Corallococcus caeni: one gene and its partner. Each later gene encodes a partner of the first gene's protein in a complex. Links are inferred from orthologs where the notes say so. Each region holds a gene or a part of one and is shown on either strand. Other genes may lie near its edges.

What was found.
Region 2: the proteins of secY (region 1) and secA are in contact, whole or in part, in a crystal structure (PDB 3DIN), measured with the Thermotoga maritima proteins. The link is inferred for Corallococcus caeni from one-to-one orthologs. Residues at the interface, in WP_004081795.1 of Thermotoga maritima: Glu108, Gly109, Glu110, Glu111, Ala236, Glu237, Arg238, Arg239, Ile240, Thr241, Ile242, Gln243, Tyr244, Ala245, Arg246, Arg247, Val248, Thr249, Gly250, Arg251, Arg252, Val253, Tyr254, Gly256, Ala257, Ser258, Thr259, Tyr260, Leu261, Pro262; in WP_004082002.1 of Thermotoga maritima: Glu261, Ala262, Arg263, Lys300, Ala301, Arg302, Thr303, Ile304, Ile305, Leu323, Tyr324, Asp325, Pro326, Val329, Ser330, Tyr333, Ile336, Lys340, Phe345, Val349, Glu363, Phe364, Tyr374, Ser375, Gly376, Gly377, Glu393, Ile395, Thr482, Ser483.

Annotation. Positions count from the first base shown.
Region 1 is NZ_BTTW01000014.1:3,000-13,141, forward strand. What follows is about bases 6,393-9,275. They hold secY (preprotein translocase subunit SecY), read left to right. Parts: upstream 6,393-7,102; coding sequence 7,103-8,449; downstream 8,450-9,275. Other genes in these bases: rpmD (50S ribosomal protein L30), read left to right, coding at 6,393-6,427; rplO (50S ribosomal protein L15), read left to right, coding at 6,444-6,971; AABA78_RS37295 (adenylate kinase), read left to right, coding at 8,540-9,190. In the rest of the region: rplV (50S ribosomal protein L22), read left to right, coding at 1-220; rpsC (30S ribosomal protein S3), read left to right, coding at 262-924; rplP (50S ribosomal protein L16), read left to right, coding at 989-1,408; rpmC (50S ribosomal protein L29), read left to right, coding at 1,483-1,689; rpsQ (30S ribosomal protein S17), read left to right, coding at 1,773-2,099; rplN (50S ribosomal protein L14), read left to right, coding at 2,165-2,533; rplX (50S ribosomal protein L24), read left to right, coding at 2,576-2,905; rplE (50S ribosomal protein L5), read left to right, coding at 3,082-3,735; AABA78_RS37255 (type Z 30S ribosomal protein S14), read left to right, coding at 3,762-3,947; rpsH (30S ribosomal protein S8), read left to right, coding at 4,117-4,515; rplF (50S ribosomal protein L6), read left to right, coding at 4,580-5,146; rplR (50S ribosomal protein L18), read left to right, coding at 5,255-5,611; rpsE (30S ribosomal protein S5), read left to right, coding at 5,634-6,155; more of rpmD, read left to right, coding at 6,158-6,392; map (type I methionyl aminopeptidase), read left to right, coding at 9,291-10,049. UniProt on the Escherichia coli protein: The central subunit of the protein translocation channel SecYEG. Consists of two halves formed by TMs 1-5 and 6-10.
Region 2 is NZ_BTTW01000004.1:328,909-339,494, forward strand. Bases 4,875-8,201 are described here. They hold secA (preprotein translocase subunit SecA), read left to right. Parts: upstream 4,875-5,175; coding sequence 5,176-8,001; downstream 8,002-8,201. In the rest of the region: DNA repair protein RecN, read left to right, coding at 1-833; AABA78_RS19565 (Stp1/IreP family PP2C-type Ser/Thr phosphatase), read left to right, coding at 941-1,741; AABA78_RS19570 (M23 family metallopeptidase), read left to right, coding at 1,968-2,885; AABA78_RS19575 (nucleotidyl cyclase domain-containing protein), read right to left, coding at 2,889-3,593; AABA78_RS19580 (23S rRNA (cytidine(2498)-2'-O)-methyltransferase RlmM), read right to left, coding at 3,665-4,690; rpsB (30S ribosomal protein S2), read left to right, coding at 8,346-9,326; tsf (translation elongation factor Ts), read left to right, coding at 9,503-10,156; pyrH (UMP kinase), read left to right, coding at 10,357-10,586. UniProt on the Escherichia coli protein: Required for protein export, interacts with the SecYEG preprotein conducting channel.

The DNA of each region.
Region 1 (10,142 bases):
CGCCGCGCGGCCGGTGGAGAAGCTCATCAAGAGCGCCGTCGCCAACGCGACGGACCTGTCCAAGGGTCAGGTCGACGTGGATACGCTCTACGTCAAGACCATCTCCGTGGACCAGGCCGCCACCCAGCGCCGGTTCATGCCGCGCGCCATGGGGCGCGCGACGCCCATCCAGAAGAAGTCTGCCCACGTCCACGTCGTGCTGGCCGAGGCCAAGAAGTAGGACCCGTCGGGCCCCGCCCGGACGCACCAAGGAGATTCAGTTTGGGACAGAAAGTACATCCGATCGGGTTCCGGCTCGGCGTCATCAAGACCTGGGACTCCAAGTGGTTCGAGCACAAGAACTACGCCCAGTGGCTCCACGAGGACATCCGCATCCGCGAGTTCGTGAAGAAGTCGCTGAACCACGCGGGCGTGTCCAAGGTGGAGATTGAGCGCGCCGCCAACAAGGTGAAGGTCAACGTCCACACCGCTCGGCCGGGCATCGTCATCGGCAAGCGCGGCGCTGGCATCGAGACCGTCAAGAAGGACCTCCAGCAGTTCACTAAGAACGAGGTCTTCCTGAACATCGTCGAGGTCCGCAAGGCCGAGACCGACGCGCAGCTCGTGGCGGAGAACATCGCCACGCAGCTCGAGCGCCGCATCGCCTTCCGCCGCGCCATGAAGAAGGCGCTGCAGACCGCGATGAAGTTCGGGGCCAAGGGCATCCGCGTCGCCTGCTCGGGCCGCCTGGGTGGCGCCGAGATGGCCCGCTACGAGTGGTACCGCGAGGGCCGCGTGCCCCTGCACACCCTTCGCGCGGACATCGACTTCGGCTTCGCCGAGGCCAAGACGACCTACGGCAAGATTGGCTGCAAGGTCTGGATCTGCAAGGGCGAGGTCCTCCCCGGCAAGGGCGGCCAGGCCCCCATGCCCACCAACCGGTAAGACGCCCCCTGCGGGGCGGGTTTAAGAGACCCGCCCTGCATGGAAGGCACGAAGGACATCGACCATGCTTCAGCCTGCTCGAACCAAATACCGCAAGATGCAGAAGGGCCGCATGTTCGGCTCGGCCCACCGCGGCAGCGACCTCACCTACGGTGAGTTCGGCCTGGTGAGCCTCCAGCCGGGCTGGATCACCTCGCGCCAGATCGAGGCGGCCCGTATCGCGATGACCCGCCACGTGAAGCGCGGCGGTAAGATCTGGATCCGGATCTTCCCGGACAAGCCCATCACGAAGAAGCCCGCCGAGACCCGTATGGGTACCGGTAAGGGTGGCGTGGAGTACTACGTCGCGGTCGTCAAGCCGGGACGCGTCCTCTACGAGATGGAGGGCATGACGCAGGAGATCGCCACCGGTGCGCTGAAGCTGGCGCAGGCGAAGCTGCCGGTGCTCACCAAGATCGTGCGCCGCAGCGAGCTCTCGCTGTAGTCACGCACCGCCGGGACGGGCGCTCCACCTGGTGACAGGGGAGGGCGCCCGCATCCCGCGCCGAGGAGACCAAGATGGCGACTGCGAAGGAACTGAAGGACCTGTCGACGGACGACCTGCAGAACCGCGCGAAGGAACTGCGCGACACGCTGGTCCAGGATCGGCTCAAGCGTCGGACCGGCTCGCTGGACAGCCCTGCTGAGGGCGTGCAGCACCGCCGTGATCTGGCCCGCATCCTCACCGTCCTGGGCCAGAAGGCCCGGGCCGCGAAGGCGGGGTAGTAGTAGCAGTGCATCCGCGGGCATCCGGGCTCACCCGGATGTTCGTGGCCATCCGGGCAGAGGGCCCGGGTGCATGACAGACAGTGAGAACCAACATGGCTGAAGCGACCGAAACGCCCGCTGCCGAGACCTCCACCCGGGGTCGTCCCAAGACCCGCGTGGGCATCGTCACCTCCAACAAGATGCAGAAGACGGTGGTCGTCACCGTCCAGCGTCGTGCTCCCCACCCGAAGTACGGGAAGATCATGAGCCTGCGCGAGAAGTACAAGGCGCACGTCGAGGATCACGACTACCCGAAGAAGGTCACCATCAACGAGGGTGACCGGGTGCGCATCGCCGAGACCAAGCCCGCTTCGAAGGACAAGCGTTGGCGCGTGGTCGAGGTGTTGGAGAAGAGCAAGAACGTCTAGGTAGGCCACACCGCGTCCGTGCGCCATGAAGCGCGTGGACGGGTTCGAGCAAGAGGAGACTTCACATGATTCAGATGCAGAGTGTGCTCGATGTGGCCGACAACTCGGGCGCCAAGAAGGTGTTTTGCATCAAGGTTCTCGGCGGCTCCAAGCGCAAGTATGCCTCCATCGGCGACGTGATTGTCGTGTCGATCCGCGAGGCCCTGCCCAACTCCAAGGTGAAGAAGGGTGACGTCGCGAAGGCCGTCATCGTCCGCACCCGTCGCGAGGTGGGTCGTGCGGATGGCAGCTACATCAAGTTCGACGGCAACTCGGCGGTCCTCATCAACAAGGACCTGGAGCCCATCGGGACGCGCATCTTTGGGCCGGTCGCCCGTGAGCTGCGTGCCCGCAAGTTCATGAAGATCATCTCGCTGGCGCCCGAGGTCCTCTAAGAGGACGCAGGCCTGACGGCGAACAGCCAGAGTGAGGAAGCCATGCAGAAGCTGAAAGTCGGTGACACCATCCAGGTCATCTCCGGGTCTGAGCGCTCGGAGAAGACGCCGGCGACCAAGCGCGGCAAGGTGCTGAAGGTCGACCGGGAGGCGGGCCGCGTGACGGTCGAAGGCCTGCGCCTGGTCAAGCGCCACATGCGCAAGACGCCGCAGAGCCCCGAGGGCGGCATCATCGAGAAGCCGGGCACCATCGCGCTCTCGAACGTCCAGGTGGTCTGCGCCAAGTGCGACAAGCCGACCCGCGTCGGCATCCGCAAGGAGGGGGAGTCCTCCAAGCGGTTCTGCAAGCAGTGTGACGCCCTGATTGACTAGGGGTCGGTGTTCGGGCATGTATGCGCGCCCCTTGCCCCACCTCGTGGTGGGGCAAGCGGGCGTGCACGTCCAGAGGGCTGAAATGGTCGAGCCCTCCGGGTGTTTCCACGTACTAGACGCAGGACTGATCGGACGCGCTGGGTCCATGACGGCGCCCCGAAGCAGGGGAATGAAAGATGGCTGACGAGAAGAAGGCCGACTCGAAGGAAAAGAAGAGCAAGAAGCGCGGGAAAGAAGAAGCCAAGAAGGTCGGCTTCGCCGCGAACATCGAGGAGGGCCTGAAGGCCCGCTCGGCGCGGCTCAAGGACCGCTTCCGTTCGGAAGGCGTGCCCGCGCTCATGAAGGAGCTGGGGCTCAAGAACCCCATGGAAGTGCCGCGGCTGGAGAAGATCGTCGTCAACATGGGTCTGGGCGAGGCACTCGCCAACAACAAGATCCTGGAGTCGGCGGTGGACCAGCTGGCCGCCATCACCGGTCAGAAGCCGGTCGTGACGCGCGCGCGCAAGTCCATCGCGAACTTCAAGCTGCGCCAGGGCCAGGCCATCGGTGCCGCCGTCACGCTGCGCGGCGACCGCATGTTCGAGTTCATGGACCGCCTCATCACCGTCGCGCTGCCGCGCGTGCGTGACTTCAAGGGCGTGTCCCCGAAGGCCTTTGACGGGAAGGGCAACTACACGCTCGGCGTCCGCGAGCAGATCATCTTCCCGGAAATCAACTACGATCAGATCGAGAAGGTGAAGGGGCTCAACATCAGCTTCGTCACCACCGCCCCGAACGACGAGCAGGGACTGGCGCTGATGCGTCACTTCGGCATGCCGTTCCGTCAGTAGGACCGAGCCCAGGACTCCCATCGATCATGGCCAAGCTCTCCAAGATTGCCCAGGCAAAGCGCAAGCTGAAGTTCCCCGTGCGTCAGTACAACCGCTGCCCGCTCTGCGGTCGTCCTCGCGCCTTCCTGCGCAAGTTCAAGATGTGCCGTATCTGCCTGCGTCACCGCGCCCTGCGCGGTGAAATCACCGGCGTCACCAAGTCGTCCTGGTAGGCGCTGGACCCCGGAAGCCGTCCCTGTCCTGAAGAGGGCAGGGCGGTCCCCGGTTGAAGTAGAAGGGAAGTGGCGGTCTCCGCGAACCCCCGGGATGGGCCCGGCAGGCGTGGTGGCTGCGAGCGCGGTGGGCTCCTGAAGGGGCTCCCGCTTAGCTTGAAGGTGCTTCATGCCGGTCAATGATCCCGTCGGCGACATGCTGACCCGCCTGCGCAACGCCTCGCGCGCGCGGCACGACAAGGTCGTCATTCCCCACTCGAAGCTCAAGGTGGAGATCGTCAAGGTCCTCAAGGACGAGGGCTACATCGGGGACTTCACCATCCACGAGGTCGCGCCGCAGAGCGAGATCACCGTGCAGCTGAAGTACGGCCCGGACCGCAGCCCGGCCATCACCGGCCTGCGCCGCGTGTCGAAGCCCGGCCTGCGCCGCTACGTCGCGGTGCGCGACATCCAGCCGGTGCTCGGCGGCATGGGCATCTCCATCCTCTCCACCTCGCGCGGCATCCTGGTGGACACCGAGGCCCGGAAGCAGAAGGTCGGCGGCGAACTGCTCTGCACGGTCTACTAGCCAGGAGTCTGGGTGAGGCGCCCCGCGAGGAGCGCGCCCCAGGCGACGACAGCACGAGGCAATCATGAGTCGGATTGGAAAACTGGCGATCAAGCTTGGCGACAAGACGAAGGTCAACGTCGCCAACCAGCAGGTCAACTTTGACGGCCCCAAGGGCAAGCTGTCCGTCAAGCTCCCCGCCAAGGTGAAGGTGGAGGTGAAGGACGGCCAGGTGACGGTGCAGCGCGAGGATGACTCGCGTGAAGCCCGCAGCCTGCACGGCCTGACCCGGACCATCCTCGCCAACGCGGCGAAGGGCGTGTCCACGGGCTTCGAGAAGCGCCTCGACATCCGCGGCGTCGGTTTCCGCGCGGAAGTGAAGGGCAAGGCCATCCACTTCTCGCTCGGCTACTCCCACCCGGTGGTGTTCAACCTGCCGGAGGGCGTGACGGCGGAAGTCGACAAGGTCTCCCGTACCGAGGACAGCCTTCCCACGGTGGGGCTCACGCTCCGCTCGGCGGACAAGGAAGTCCTGGGCGCCACGGCGGTCAACATCCGCTCGCTGCGTCCGCCGGAGCCCTACAAGGGCAAGGGCATCAAGTACGCCGAGGAGCGCATCCGTCGCAAGGAGGGCAAGACCGGTACGACCTAGTCGTCACCGCGTCTTCGCCGAGCATTCAACCCCGCCGGGCCTTGAAGCCTGGCGGAATCATCCGGCGGCGGAAGGCCGCATCGCCGCCGGACGGAAAAGGAAGCAGCCATGTCCAAGACTGTCGATCAGCGCCTCAAGAGGAAGAACCGCATCCGCAAGAAGCTCTCGGGTACCACCGAGCGCCCGCGGCTTACGGTGTACAAGAGCCTCAAGCACATCTACGCGCAGGTGGTGGACGACTCCACCGGCCGCACGCTGGCGTATGCGTCGTCCCTGTCCAAGGAGCTGAAGGGCAAGGACGAGGGCGACAAGAAGGCCGACGCGAAGCGCGTGGGCTCCCTCATCGCGGAGAAGTGCAAGGCCGCCAACGTCGATGCGGTGGTGTTCGACCGCAACGGCTTCCCCTACCATGGGCGCATCGCTGCCGTGGCCGACGCCGCGCGCGAAGCCGGCCTGAAGTTCTAGGTACCAGAAAGGAATTCCTCAAGTGGCAACTCCGATCAATCCGAACGATCTGGACCTGACCGACCGCGTGGTGAACATCAACCGCGTGGCCAAGGTGGTGAAGGGTGGCCGCCGTTTCTCGTTCGCCGCGCTCGTCGTGGTGGGCGATGGCAACGGGCACGTGGGCGTGGGCCTGGGCAAGGCCAACGAAGTCCCCGAGGCCATCCGCAAGGGCGGCGAGAACGCGAAGAAGAACCTGTTCCGCGTTCCTCGCATGGGTCACACCATCCCGCACGAGATCCTGGGGCACTTCGGTGCCGGCTGGGTGCTCCTGAAGCCGGCCTCCGAAGGTACGGGCGTCATCGCCGGTGGCGCGGTGCGCGCGGTGCTGGAGGCGGCGGGCATCCGCAACATCCTGACCAAGAGCCAGGGTTCGCGGAATCCGCACAACGTGCTGAAGGCCACGGTCGCTGGCCTGAAGCTGCTGCGCAGCGCCGAGCAGGTCGCTCGCCTGCGTGGCAAGGACGTCGAGTCGCAGAAGCTCGCGGGCGAGGCGAGGGGCTAGCCATGGCGCTCAAGGTAAAGCTGACGAAGAGCTACTCGGGTTCTTCCGAGGACATGCTGGCCACCATCAAGGGCCTCGGTCTGAAGAAGTTCGGCGACGAGCGGCTGTTGAAGGACACCCCGGCGGTGCGCGGCATGGTGTTCAAGGTGAAGCACCTGGTCTCCCTGGAGACGGTCAGCCAGGAGGCTCCGGCGCCCAAGCGCCGCAAGCCCCGGAAGATTGTCGCCCGGGACCGCGCCCTGGAGCGCCTGGCCGCCAAGGCCAAGGCCTGAGAACTGAGGATCCATCATGAGCATCCTGACCAATCTGAAGCGCCCTGAGGGCTCCTGGCACCGCAAGAAGCGCGTGGGCCGTGGCCAGGGTAGCGGCCTGGGCAAGACGGCCGGCCGCGGCGGCAAGGGCCAGAAGGCCCGCTCCGGCAACATGCGGTTCGAGGGCTTCGAAGGCGGCCAGAGCCCGCTGCAGCGTCGCCTGCCGAAGTTCGGCTTCAACCCGCCCAACCGCACTACCTACGCGGTGGTGAACCTGGGTGACCTGGAGCACGTGTTCGACGCGGGCGCCACGGTGGACGAGGCCGCGCTGAAGCAGGCGGGCCTGGTCAAGGGCCGTTATGACGGCGTGAAGGTCCTGGCCCATGGCGAGCTCGCCAAGAAGCTGACCGTTCGCGTCAACAAGGTGTCCGCGGCGGCTCGCGAGAACATCGAGAAGGCGGGCGGCTCCGTGGAAGAGCTCCCGCTGGTGGCGCACAAGCCGGAGTCGGCCTCCAAGGCCCACGCCGGCAAGGGCGTCAAGGCTCCTCGCCAGCCCCGGGCGTAGGCGTGACCGGCGCGCATCACGGTGATGTGGTGCGCGCCCCCAGCCTTGTGTAGGCTTCCGCGCCCCTTTCCGGAACCGGAGAGGGGCGTTTGTTGTTGCTGGCAGAACCTCTTGAAGAGGATGGCATTACCGTGGCCCTGAACGCCCTCGCCAACGTCTTCCGCATCGCGGAGCTGCGCAGCCGGCTTGCGTACACGCTCGTGCTGCTGTCCGTCTACCGCATCGGCATCTTCATCAACACGCCGGGCGTGGACCGCTCCGCGATGAACGCGTTCATGGACGCCCAGAAACAATCGGGCGGCCTCGTGTCGCTGTTCAACCTCTTCTCCGGCGGCGCGCTGGAGCAGATGTCCATCTTCGGTCTGGGCATCATGCCGTACGTGAGCGCCTCCATCATCATCCAGCTCCTGGCGGTGGTGGTGCCCAGCCTGGAGCGCCTGCAGAAGGAAGGCGCCGCGGGCCGCCAGAAGATCAACCAGTACACGCGCTACGGCAGCATCGCGCTGTCCATCGTGCAGGGCGTGGGCATCTCGCGGTGGCTGGCCTCGCTGGGCCGCTCCGACGCGGGCCAGGCCGGCTTCAACCAGGTGGTGGTGCCCAACGACAACCTCTGGTTCACCTTCATGACGGTGGTGAGCCTCACGGCGGGCACGGCCTTCATCATGTGGCTGGGCGAGCGCATCACCGAGCGCGGCATCGGCAACGGCATCTCGCTCATCATCTTCGCGGGCATCGTGGCGCGCGTGCTGCCCGGCGCGAAGACGCTGCTGGACCTGACGACGCAGGAAGTGGTGAACGTGGCCGCGGTGCTGGGCCTGCTCTTCTTCATGCTCCTCATCATCGGCGTGGTGGTCTACGTGGAGCGCGGTATGCGGCGCGTGCCCATCCAGTACGCCAAGCGCATGGCGGGCCGGCGCATGTTCGCGGGTCAGGCCACGTACTTCCCCATGAAGGTGAACGCCTCGGGCGTGATTCCTCCCATCTTCGCCGGCGCGGTGCTCTCCTTCCCGGCGACGCTGGGCGCGTGGTTCCCCTTCCTGCAGGGCTTCCAGCGCGCCATCGAGGGCAACCTCTGGGTCTACAACGGCCTGTTCGTGCTGCTGGTGGTGTTCTTCTCCTACTTCTACACGGCGCTCACGTTCCGGCCGGATGACGTGGCGGACAACATCAAGAAGCAGGGTGGCTACATCCCCGGCATCCGCCCGGGCCGTCAGACGGCGGAGTTCATCGAGCGGACGCTCAACCGCCTCACGTTCGGCGGCGCCATCTACCTGGCCGTCATCTGCGTGATTCCGTCCGTCATCAGCAGCGTGCTCGGGGTGCGGTTCACCTTCGGCGGCACGGCGCTCCTCATCGTCGTGGGCGTGGCGCTGGACACGGTGCAGCAGATCGAAGGGCACCTCATCAGCCGCAACTACGAAGGCTTCGCGGGTCCGCGCGGTCCGCGCATCCGTGGTCGGGTCCGCGTGGCGGCCTGACGTCGGTCGGTTGTGTTCCGGCGCCTCTCCCCAAATGGTGGGGAGGGGCGCCTCGTCGTTCAAGGGTGGACGCTGGTGCAAAGGAGCGACATGAACCTCATCCTCTTGGGGCCGCCGAACGCCGGGAAGGGAACCCAGGCGAAGAAGCTCTACGCGGACTTCCAGATCCCGCAGATCTCCACCGGCGACATCCTGCGCAAGGCCGTGAAGGACGGCACTGCGTTGGGCAAGGTGGCCGGGCCGCTGATGGCCGCGGGGCAGTACGTTCCTGACGACGTCGTCATCGGCATCGTGGAGGAGCGGCTGAAGGAGCCGGACGTGGCCAAGGGCTTCGTGCTCGATGGCTTCCCGCGCACCCCGGGGCAGGCGGACGCGCTGGACCGGATGCTGGAGCGGCTTGGCAAGCAGCTGAACGCGGTGGTGTCGCTCGAGGTCCCGCACTCGACGCTGGTCGAGCGCGGCTCCGGGCGGCGCGTGTGCCCCAACGACGGAGCCGTCTACCACGTCACCCAGAGCCCGCCGAAGCGTGCCGGGCTCTGCGACAAGTGCAGCGCGGAGCTCGTGCAGCGCCCGGATGACACGCCGGAGGTCATCGAGAAGCGCCTGCAGAAGTACGACGCGGAGACATCTCCCCTGAAGAGCTTCTATGCGAAGAAGGGGCTGCTCAAGAGCGTGGACGGCGTCGGGTCTCCGGAGGGCATCTACGAGGAGATCAAGAAGGCCGCCGGCCGTCCCGCCTGAGTCCAGGCCGGGCGGAGGGGCGGGGGCAGGGCCGGTCCGGACTGCCGCCCCACCGGTCGCGGGTTCCGACAAAGCAGCAGCCCGGTAGGGAAAGGGGCGCATGAACCCGGTGGAACTCAAGAGCCCCGACGAGATTGCCCTGATGCGGGAAGCGGGGCGCATCGTCTGTGAAATCCTGGACGAGCTGGAGAAGGCAGTAGCGCCCGGGGTGTCCACCTGGGAGCTGGATGCCCTGGCGGAGCAGCTCATCGCCCAGAAGGGCGCCAGGCCGGCGTTCAAGGGCTACCACGGCTTCCCGGGCGTGCTCTGCGCCTCCGTGAACCAGGAGGTGGTCCATGGCATCCCAAGCCGGAAGCGCCGGCTGGTGGCCGGGGACCTGATGAAGCTGGACTTCGGGGTGGTCTACCGGGGCTTCTTCGGGGACTCGGCGCGCACGGTGCCGGTGGGGAAGGTGACAGCGGAGGCCCAGGCCCTGGTGGATGCCACCCGGCAGTCGCTGGAGAAGGCCATCCAGGTGATGCAGCCGGGCAACCGCATTGGGGACATTGGCCACGCGGTGCAGCGCCACGTGGAGGCACGGGGGTTCTCCGTGGTCCGGGATTTCACGGGGCACGGGATTGGCCGGAAGCTGCACGAGCCGCCCCAGGTTCCCAACTACGGGCAGGCGGGGGCGGGGATGAAGTTGCGGCCAGGCATGGTCCTGGCGGTGGAACCGATGGTGAACCAGGGAACGCCCGACGTGGAGGTCCTGGAGGACGAGTGGACGGCTGTCACCGTGGACGGCAAGTTGTCCGCCCACTTCGAGCACACCATCCTGATCTCGGAGCGAGGGCCGGAAGTGCTCACCCGGCGCTCATGAAGGGCCCCGGACCCGGGGTGAAATAGGGTGATGTCAGTAGGTGTTGATAGAGGTCCAGATTTCAGATCGCGCGGCGCTTGCTACTTACGGACC
Region 2 (10,586 bases), on another replicon or contig:
GGCTGGACGCGCTCAAGCGGCTGTGCCGCAAGCACGGCGTGACGCTGGACGGCGTCCTCAAGAAGCGCGGCGAGCTGGAGACGGAGCTGGGCACGCTGGAGAACCGGCGCGAAATCCTGGAGGAGCTGAACCAGGAGCGCAAACGCGTGGAGGAGCGGGCGCGCAAGGCGGCGCTGGCACTGTCCCGCGCGCGCAAGGCCTCCGCGGGGGCCTTCTCCCAGCAGGTGCGCGAGGGCCTGGGCGGGCTGGCCATGGGCAAGGCCGCCTTCGAGGTCCGCGTCACCGCCGGGGAGGCGCTGCGTCCGGACGGCCTGGACGAGGTGGAGTTCTTCTTCAGCGCCAACCCGGGTGAGCCGGCGCGGCCCCTGGCCAAGGTGGCCTCGGGCGGCGAGGCCAGCCGCCTCCTGCTCGCGCTCAAACGTGCACTGGCGGACAGCGACGCCTGCGGCTGCTACATCCTGGACGAAGCGGACGCGGGCGTGAGCGGCGCCATCGCGGACGTGGTGGGGCGGATGATTCGCGAGGTCAGCTCCCACCGGCAGGTGCTGTGCATCACGCACCTCCCCCAGGTGGCGGCCTACGCGGACGCGCACCTGCTCATCAAGAAGAGCGTGAAGGGCGAGCGCACCGTGTCCCAGGTGCTGCCGCTCGCGGCCGGCGCCGAGCGCACGCAGGAGCTGGCGCGCATGATGTCCGGCGTGGAGGTGACGCGCGAGGCGCTGGGCGCGGCGGAGGCGCTGGTGCGTTCGGCCCACCGGGCCACCCCCCGCGCACGCCGCGAATCCGGCCCGGAAGGCAATAGCCCCCGGGGCCGGCTGCGCCGGACGGCCTGAAGTGGCGGCTCAAAAGGTAGGGGTGACCCAGGGGGAGGGGCATGACGCACCGCGAGTTTTCGAGCGCGTCCTTGCCCCCACTAATGGGCTCACATAGCATCCGGCGCGTGTCCAGCACCGCAGGGCAGACCGCGGCCCCCCGCCATAAAGTCATCTCCGCTGGCCTGACGGACGTCGGGCGCAAGCGCAATCACAACGAGGACAGCTTCCTCATTGACGATGAGCTCCAGCTCTACGTCGTGGCGGACGGCATGGGTGGGCACGCGGGTGGTGGAACCGCGTCGCGCATCGCCGTCGAGACCATCGACAAGGAGCTGAGGCGCGCACGTGAAGGGCGGGACAACCCCTTCGTCAGCGTTCCCAACCTCCAGGATTCGCCCATTCCGGAAGCGCTCCGGGGCGCGGTGGAGAAGGCCTGTCAGGCCATCTACCTCACCGCCCAGGATGACGCGCGCCTGTCCGGCATGGGCACGACAGTCATCTCCCTGGTGGTCCGCGACGAGCACGCCTTCTTCGCCCACGTGGGTGACAGTCGCGCGTACCTCATCCGCGGGGACCTCATTCAGCAGATCTCCGAGGACCACTCGCTGGTCAACGAGCAGATCAAGGCGGGGATGATCACACCGGAAGAGGCCAAGCACTCCCGGTACAAGAACATCATCACCCGCTCCGTCGGCTTCGAGGAGGAGGTGCAGGTGGACGTCATGGGGCTCGTGTCCGAGCCCGGCGACGTGTTCCTGCTCTGCTCTGACGGCCTCGCGAACATGCTCGAGGACCGGGAGATCCACGACACCGTCGCGCGCTACCCGAGCCTGGACGAGGTGCCCAAGCACCTCATCGACCTGGCCAACGAGCGCGGCGGCGACGACAACATCAGCGTCATCGTGGTGCGCATGCAGGGCGGGTAGGGCCCGGACTCGGGGCGCGATTGGGGCGCGTCCCGCAGTCTGTTGACCTTGACACTCTTCAAACGCGGATGATAGCTGCCCCAACCTTTCCATCCATTGAGAATCATCAGTGGGTGACGGTGCGGGAGGGGCGGCGGGTGGGGGAGGTGTTGCGAGCGCGGGGAGCGACTTAGCTTCTGGCGCCGGAAGTCCCACGTAGCGAAAGAGATTTCCCCAGGAGTGGTCCGTGGCCAAAAAGTCCTTCACGCTGATGGTCATCCCGGACCACGACGCTCCGGTGAAGCGCTACACCATCCAGCGCTCCTGGTTGGTTCAGGTGGGCATGGGCCTGATGCTGGTGGCGGGCCTGGGCGCCGGTGCGAGCATCCACTACCTCCAGGTGGCGGCGGACGCGTCGGAGAACCGCATCCTGCGCGAGGAGAACCTCACGCTGCGCTCGCAGCTGAAGTCGGTGCGTGAGCGCATCGAGCACATCGGTTCCACGCTGGACCGCGTGGAGCGCTTCGACCAGAAGCTGCGCGCGGTGACGCTCCTGTCGGACCCGCAGCGCAACCTGGCCATGGGCCCCACGGAGCCGGAGGCCGGCACCACGGTGCCCGCGACGGACACGCAGTTCACGCAGCTGACCACCACGGACACGCCCAAGATGATGCTGGGCCGGTTGGATCGGCTGTCCGCGGAGGCCACCCGCCAGGAGCTGAGCCTCCAGGACCTGCAGGCCTACTTCCAGGACCAGAAGTCGCTCCTGGCCTCCACGCCGTCGGTGTGGCCGGCGCGCGGCTGGGTGACCAGCGATTTCGGCCAGCGCCTGGACCCGTACACGGCGGACCGCGTGACGCACGCGGGTCTGGACATCGCGGCGCCGCACGGCAAGGAAGTCACCGCGCCGTCGGACGGCACGGTGGTGTTCGCGGGGCTGGAGGGCGGGTACGGCAACGTGCTCGTCATCGACCACGGCTACGGCATCAAGACGCGCTACGGCCACCTGTCCAAGATTCTGGTGAAGGCCGGGGACCGGGTGAAGCGCGGCTCGCCCATCGCGGCGGTGGGCAACACGGGCCGCTCCACCGGCCCGCACCTGCACTACGAGGTGCGCGTCAACGGCGTGCCGCAGAACCCGCGCAAGTTCATCCTGGAAGAGTAACGCTCAGGTTCCTTCCGGCTCCGGGAGGAACGCGTCCAGGCGCAGGCGCCGCCGCTGCAGGCCGTGCGTCCGCCCGGTGCGCTCCATGATGTAGGCCCGCTCCACCTCCGCCCACAGGAGCGGCCCCAGCACCTGCCAGTGCGACGGCTGGTGCACCGTCAGCTCCAGCAGCGCCACGGTGAAGCCCGGCACGTCGGTGGCCGAGGCGCCCGGAGGCAGCGCGGGGCGCAGGTCCTCCGCCAGCCTCGCGCGCGTCCCTTCCGCGCTGTCCTCGCGCACGGTGAGCTGGGACGTGGGCAGCAGCAGCACCGCGAAGCCATCCGGCTGGAAGCGCACGATGCGCGCGCCCGGGTACTGCGCGGTGAGCGACGCGACGGTGGCCTTCAGCAGCGCGTCCCCGGCGGGGAAGCCGAAGCGCGCGTTGAAGTGGATCATCTCCTTCACGTCCACCATCACCGCGCCCACGCGCCAGCCGTCGTGGTGCGCGTGCGTGGACAGGTCGAACTCCTCCTTGAGGAGCGTGCCCTGCGTGAGCGCCAGCACGTGCATGGCCCCGGTGGCGTCCGGCTGGCCTCGTCGGCGCTGCTCGGCGGCGATGAGCTCCTGGGCGGCGGCCTGCGGCGCCTCCTGGGCGTGCCCGGGACGCGCGGCCCGGGGATGGAGTGCGACGAGGGCGGTAGCGGTGGCGTCGTCGATTGCGTAGGGCATCGTGCCCGCGTGTGTAGCGCGGACCGGCCGCGGGCGCAGGAAAGCTTCTCCCCGCGCCCGCCTGGTCGCGCTCAGCGCATCCGGTGCGCCGTGACGGTCACCTCGTCCCGGTCATGGTAGAGCTGGCGGACGGTGAGGCCCTCCCAGCCCCCGTCCTCCACGAGCGTCTGGCGGACGCGCAGGAGCAGCGGGTTCTTGTCCTTCATGGGCAGCTTGATGTTGGCCACCAGGTTGCGCGCCAAGCGGCGCCGGCCCCACTTGGCCAAAAGCTGCGCCACCTCCAGGGGCCGCCACGCCATGTCGCAGAAGAGCCAGTCCGCGGGCTCCTCCGGGGCGTAGGCGAAGGCGCTCTCCTGCACGTGCTGGACGCGCGGGTTCCTGGCCAGCTCCGGCATCAGCTTCGCCGGGTCCACCGCCACCACCCGCGCCCCGCGGGCCACCAGCCGCTGCGTCCAGCCGCCCGGCGCCGCGCCCAGGTCCACGCAGACGTCGCCGCGCCCGGGCTCATGCGCCAGCCCGTCCAGCGCCTCCTCCAGCTTCATCGCCGCGCGGGAGGGGGACTCGCCCGCGCGCTTCATCCGCCGCCGCCCGCCCGGCGCCAGCGACAGGGCCTCGCGAGCGCTCACCGCGCCCAGCATCAGCACCCCCTCCGGCGCGACGCACAGGCCCACCAGCAGGGCCCCCGCCTCGCGGGCCCGGCCATCGTCCTCCAGCAACCGGGCCGGGGGGAGCGCGGCGCGCACGGCCGCCTCCAGGGCCTCGGCGCGGCCCGCCTGCGTGTTGCCCTTCGCGCTGTCCGGCGTGTAGGCCCGGACGAGCCAGGGCACGCGCGACGGCAGCCCGGACATCGCGGCCACGATGTCCTCCACCGGCACCTGGGCTCCGCCCGGCGGGGCCCAGGTGGTGATGACCTTCTCCACCGCCCGGCCGAAGGCAGGCGGCACGTCCGGGCGCTGCTGGGACTCCACCAGGGCCGGCCCCAGGAGGCGGGGGGCCGCGTCCGCCCAGGCCAGCTCCTCGAACAGGTGCCCTTCGAAGCCCTCCCGGCAGGTCCACAGCCACCGGGCCGGCTGGGCCGCCAGCGTCTGTGCGGGCATGGGCGGTATGCGCGCCCGAGGTGGGATGCGCGGCGCGGGCGAGGCGATGGGCGCCGGGGCGGAGCGTCCGGGGCCACCGGCACGGGGCGTGGGGCCCGGCTTGCCCCCGGTCTTGGGGCCTGGCTTGCCTCCAGACCTGGGGCCCGGCTTGCCTGCCGCCCGGGGGCCGGGCTTCGGTCCGGCCTTGCCGTTAGAGGGAGGCCCCGAGCGCGAAGGCTTGCCGGGACGGGAGGGGGCGCCTGGTCGGCGGGGGCCCGGGGAGGAGCGACCGGAAGAAGTCTTCGCGGCGCGGGGACGGTGAATCTGCTTAGGGGACATTGCGTGGACTCGGTTCCGCTTTACTCTGGGCCACCGCGCGCCGGGCGGCCAGCCGAGAGGAAGTTTCGGGGGGCGCGCGTGGTTTTGGTCTGGTTCTCCCTTACATCTCCTGGGAATTCCCTTCACTCGCCGCGCTCCTTCGAGGATCCTCCGGCGAGAGAGCCAACATGATTGAATGGACGCTAAAGAAGCTCATCGGGACCAAGAATGAGCGCGAGCTCAAGAAAGCCCGTCTGAAGGTCGCCCGCATCAACGAACTGGAGGGCCGCATGAAGGCCCTCAAGGACGACGACTTCGCGCGCGAAACCGCCCGGATGAAGCAGGAGATCGCGAACGGCAAGCCGCTCGACGACCTGTTGTTCGAGGCCTTCGCCCTCACCCGTGAAGCCGCGAGCCGCGTCATCGGCCAGCGCCACTACGACGTGCAGCTCATCGGCGGCATGTTCCTCCACGAGGGCTGCATCGCGGAGATGCGCACCGGTGAAGGCAAGACGCTCACCGCGACGCTGCCCTCCTACCTCAACGCCCTGTCCGGCCGTGGCGTGCACGTCGTCACCGTGAACGACTACCTGGCCCGCCGCGACGCGGAGTGGATGGGCCGGGTCTACAAGTTCCTGGGCATGACGACGGGCTGCGTGCTCCACGAGCTGTCCGACAAGCAGCGCCAGGACGCGTACCGCTCGGACATCACGTACGGCCAGAACAACGAGTTCGGCTTCGACTACCTGCGCGACAACATGAAGTTCCGTCTGCAGGACTACGTCCAGCGCGAGCTCAATTACGCCATCGTCGACGAGGTGGACTCCATCCTCATCGACGAGGCCCGCACGCCGCTCATCATCTCCGGCCCCACCGAGGACAGCACCGACAAGTACTACCGGGTGGACCAGGTCATCCCGGGCCTCGTGCCGGACCAGGACTACACCCTGGATGAGAAGCACCGCGCGGTGGCCCTCACCGACGACGGCATCGACAAGCTCCAGAAGCGCCTCAACGTCGGCAACCTCTACGACCCCGGCGAAATCGAGACCCTCCACCACGTCGAGCAGGCCCTGCGCGCGCACACGCTCTACAAGCGCGACAAGGACTACGTGGTGAAGGACGGCGAGGTGCAGATCGTCGACGAGTTCACCGGCCGCCTCATGCCGGGCCGTCGCTGGTCCGACGGCCTCCACCAGGCCATCGAGGCCAAGGAGGGCGTGAAGATTGAGAACGAGAACCAGACGCTCGCCACGGTCTCGTTCCAGAACTACTTCCGCATGTACTCCAAGCTGTCCGGCATGACGGGCACCGCGGACACGGAAGCCGAAGAGTTCGCGAAGATCTACAACCTGGACGTGCGCGTCATCCCGACCAACCGTCAGGCGCAGCGCCGCGACGAACAGGACGTGGTCTACAAGACGGAGCGCGAGAAGTTCGAGGCCGTCGCCGGGCAGATTGAAGAGCTGCACAAGGCCGGCCAGCCGGTGCTCGTGGGCACGGTGTCCATCGCCAAGAGCGAGGTGGTGTCCAACTTCCTCAAGAAGCGCGGCGTGCCCCACAGCGTCCTCAACGCCAAGGCGCACCAGCGTGAGGCGGACATCGTCGCGCAGGCGGGCCGCAAGGGCGCGGTCACCATCTCCACCAACATGGCCGGCCGCGGCACGGACATCCTCCTGGGCGGCAACGCGGAGGTCATGACCAAGAGTGAGATGGGCCCGCCGCCGGAGCCGCCGGAGGCCGTGGACGGTCAGCCCCCGGACCTCACCGCCTACCAGGCGGCGCTCGCGGACTACGAGAAGCGCTTCGCGGAGACGAAGGCGAACAACGAGGCGCTCACCAAGCGCGAGCGTGAAGAGGTCATGGCCGCCGGCGGCCTCTTCATCATCGGCACCGAGCGCCACGAGTCCCGCCGCGTGGACAACCAGCTGCGTGGCCGCGCCGGCCGCCAGGGTGACCCGGGCGCCAGCCGCTTCTTCCTGTCCCTGGAAGACGACCTGATGCGCATCTTCGGGTCCGAGCGCATCCAGATGCTGATGGAGCGCCTGGGCATGGAGGAGGGCGAGGTCATCGAGCACATCTGGCTCTCTCGCGCCATCGAGAGCGCGCAGAAGCGGGTCGAAGGCCACAACTTCGACATCCGCAAGAACCTGCTCGAGTACGACGACGTGATGAACCAGCAGCGGCGCACCATCTACAAGCTGCGCCGCCAGGTGCTCGCGTCGGGCGCGGGCATCCCCCTCGTGGAGTACGAGGAGGACCTCAAGACGCGCGTGAAGACGCGCTCCGAGCGCGTCATCTCCTGGGCGGACTTCCGGGAGATGGTGCTGGACGCGGTGGAGGACGTCGTCGTGTCCATGACGGACACCTACGCCCCCACGCGCAGCTCCGACACCTGGGACATCGCCTCGCTGTCCAACATGGTGAAGGAGTCGCTCAACCTGGAGATGACCTTCGAGGGCGTCGGCAACCGCGACGAGCTCCAGGAGCAGATCTACGCCGCGGCGGAGAAGGTCTTCACCGCCCGCGAGCAGGAGTTCGGCGAAGACTTCATGCGCTTCCTGCAGTACCGGTACCTGGCCACCATCGACCAGCTGTGGAAGGACCACCTGCTGGCCATGGACCACCTGCGCCAGGGCATCGGCCTGCGCGGCTACGGCCAGAAGGACCCGAAGCAGGAGTACAAGAAGGAAGGCTACACGGGCTTCATGCAGATGCTGGACGCCATCAAGACGCAGTTCGTCAGCCAGATGATGCGCGTCCAGGCCCGCTCCGCCTCCAGCGCCGCGGAGGAGACGGCCCGCATCCAGCGCCAGCTCGCCCAGCAGCAGAAGAAGGCCGTGGAGGGCCGCGCGGACGCCGAGGGGAAGATCGAGGAGGCCACCGCCACCCCGGTCGCCCAGCGCGAGGCCGCCGCCGCGCCCGCCCGCACCGTGGGCCGCAACGACCCCTGCCCCTGCGGCAGCGGCCGCAAGTACAAGAAGTGCCACGGCGCCAACGAGGCGAACCCGTAGTCCCTGACGCCAGCTGACAGAAAGCAGTGCCCTCCGGCGCGGTTGCCCTCCCCCTCCAGGGGAGCGGTGGCCGCGCCGGTCGCCTTCCTGGAGGGGAGGGGAGCAGCCCCGGAGGGGTGGGACCCGGACGGACGGTGTGCCGAAGCTTGCGCCCCTCTTGAGCGTTCTGCTAAGGACGCCGCGCCCCGTTATGAAGAGGGGCCGGGCCGTACGCCCGAGGCAGTCCGCAGCACCCACTACTCACACGCGTGTCACCGGTCTCCGGTGCCCCTCCACGGTGGAGGGGCCAGGACTGGCAGCTGTCTTAAACGCGCGTGGCGGAACAACCGGAAGGTACACGCACCATGGATACCCAGCAGGATACGCAGACGCAGGCCCAGGCGATGGCCGCCGCCAGCGGCATCACGATGCGCCAGCTCCTCGAGGCCGGCGTCCACTTCGGCCACCAGACCAAGCGCTGGAACCCGAAGATGAAGCCCTACATCTTCGGCGCCCGTAACGGCATCTACATCATCGACCTGCAGAAGACCGTGACGATGGCCCGCTCGGCCTTCCGCTTCGTGGCGGACATCACGGCCCGCGGCGGCTCGGTGCTGTTCGTCGGCACCAAGAAGCAGGCGCAGGACGTCATCCAGGAGGAGGCCGCCCGCGCTGGTCAGTTCCACGTCACCAGCCGCTGGCTGGGTGGCACGCTGACGAACTTCAAGACCATCAAGCAGGGCATCGACCGCCTGAAGACGCTGGAGAAGATGGCCGAGGACGGCACCTTCGAGCGCCTGCCCAAGAAGGAAGTCGCCCAGCTCGACCGCGAGCGCGAGAAGCTGGAGAAGAACCTGGGCGGCGTGAAGGACATGGCGAAGCTGCCCCGCTGCGTCTTCATCATCGACCCGAAGAAGGAGCACATCGCCATCCACGAGGCCACCCGCCTGGGCATCCCGGTGATTGGCCTGGTGGACACGAACTGCGATCCGGACGGCATCGACTTCGTCATCCCGGGCAACGACGACGCCATCCGCTCCATCAAGCTCTTCACGTCGAAGATCGCGGACGCGTGCCTCGAGGGTGCGGCGCGCTACCGTGCGTCCGGCGCCGCCGAGCGCGACGAGCAGGAGGAGCGCGAGGGCCGTGACGACCGCCGCGACCGTGACGACCGCCGTGGCCCGCGCCGTGGCGACCGCCGCGACCGCGATGACCGCCGCGGTGGTGGTGACCGTGGCGGCGAGCGCCGTGGGCCCCTCGTGGAGATGAAGGGTGGCGCGTCCGCCGCCCCCGCCGCCACCGAGCAGGCGCCCGAGGGTGGCGAGGGCACGCCGGCGGCGGAGTAACCGCCCGTCCCCATCGCTTTCCTTCCGCAGCTTCCGGAGTCGGCCGGGCGGCACCTCTCAAGGCCCGCTGTCCGGCCGTCTCCGTTTTTCGTTCCAGCGTTTTCCTCCCTTGAACTCAGGCCTCCGCCCCCGGCGCACGCCGCCAGGCTCGGAGCAGAAGAAGAAAGAGACACGACATGGCTGAGATCACCGCCCAGATGGTGAAGGACCTCCGCGAGCGCACCAACGCGGGCATGATGGACTGCAAGAAGGCGCTGGCCGAGTCCGGTGGCGACTTCGCCAAGGCCGAGGAGTGGCTGCGCAAGAAGGGCATCTCCAAGGCCGAGGGCAAGGCCGGCCGCGTCGCCGCCGAGGGCATCGTCGGCACCTACGTCCACGGCGGCCGCATCGGCGTGCTGGTGGAGGTCAACTGCGAGACGGACTTCGTCGCTCGCAACCCGGACTTCCAGGAGCTGGTGAAGGACGTGGCCATGCAGATCGCCGCGGCCAACCCCAAGTTCGTCCGCCGCGAGGAGGTCCCCTCCGAGGCCATGGACAAGGAGAAGGAGATCCAGCGCGAGCTGCTCAAGCAGCAGGGCAAGCCCGAGGCGATGCTGGAGAAGATCCTCGTGGGCAAGATGGAGAAGTACTACGAGGGCGTCTGCCTGGTGGACCAGCTCTGGGTGAAGGACGACAAGAAGAAGGTCGGCGAGATGATCAACGAGCGCGCCGCCAAGATTGGCGAGAAGGTCTCCGTGCGCCGCTTCGCCCGCTTCGAGGTGGGTGAGGGCATCGAGAAGAAGAAGGACGACCTGGCCGCCGAAGTGGCCAAGACGCTGGGCCAGGCCTAAGCCGCCTCCCGCCGTCCCGCCGTCCTCCAGGGCCGCGTGCCTGGGGCTCTTCCTCTCCTGGGGAAGGGCGCCGGGGGCGCGGCCCTTGGTATTCCAGGCCCCTGCTCGCGGCGTCCGTCCGCCCGGCACCGGACGGTGCGGCGCGCGTCACGACTTCCGTCGTTGCTTGGGCGCGGGGCGGGGGATAGAAGCGGTCGCGTATGTCCGAATCCACCTCTCCCTACAAGCGCATCCTCCTCAAACTGTCGGGCGAAGCCCTGATGGGCGAGGGGAAGTACGGCATCCACCCGCCCACCCTCACGCGCATCGCGGAGGAAGTGGCCGAGCTGTCGCGGACGGGGCTCGAAATCGCCCTCGTCATCGGCGGGGGCAACATCTTCCGCGGCGTCGCTGGCGCCACGGAGGGCATGGACCGCGCGAGCGCGGACTA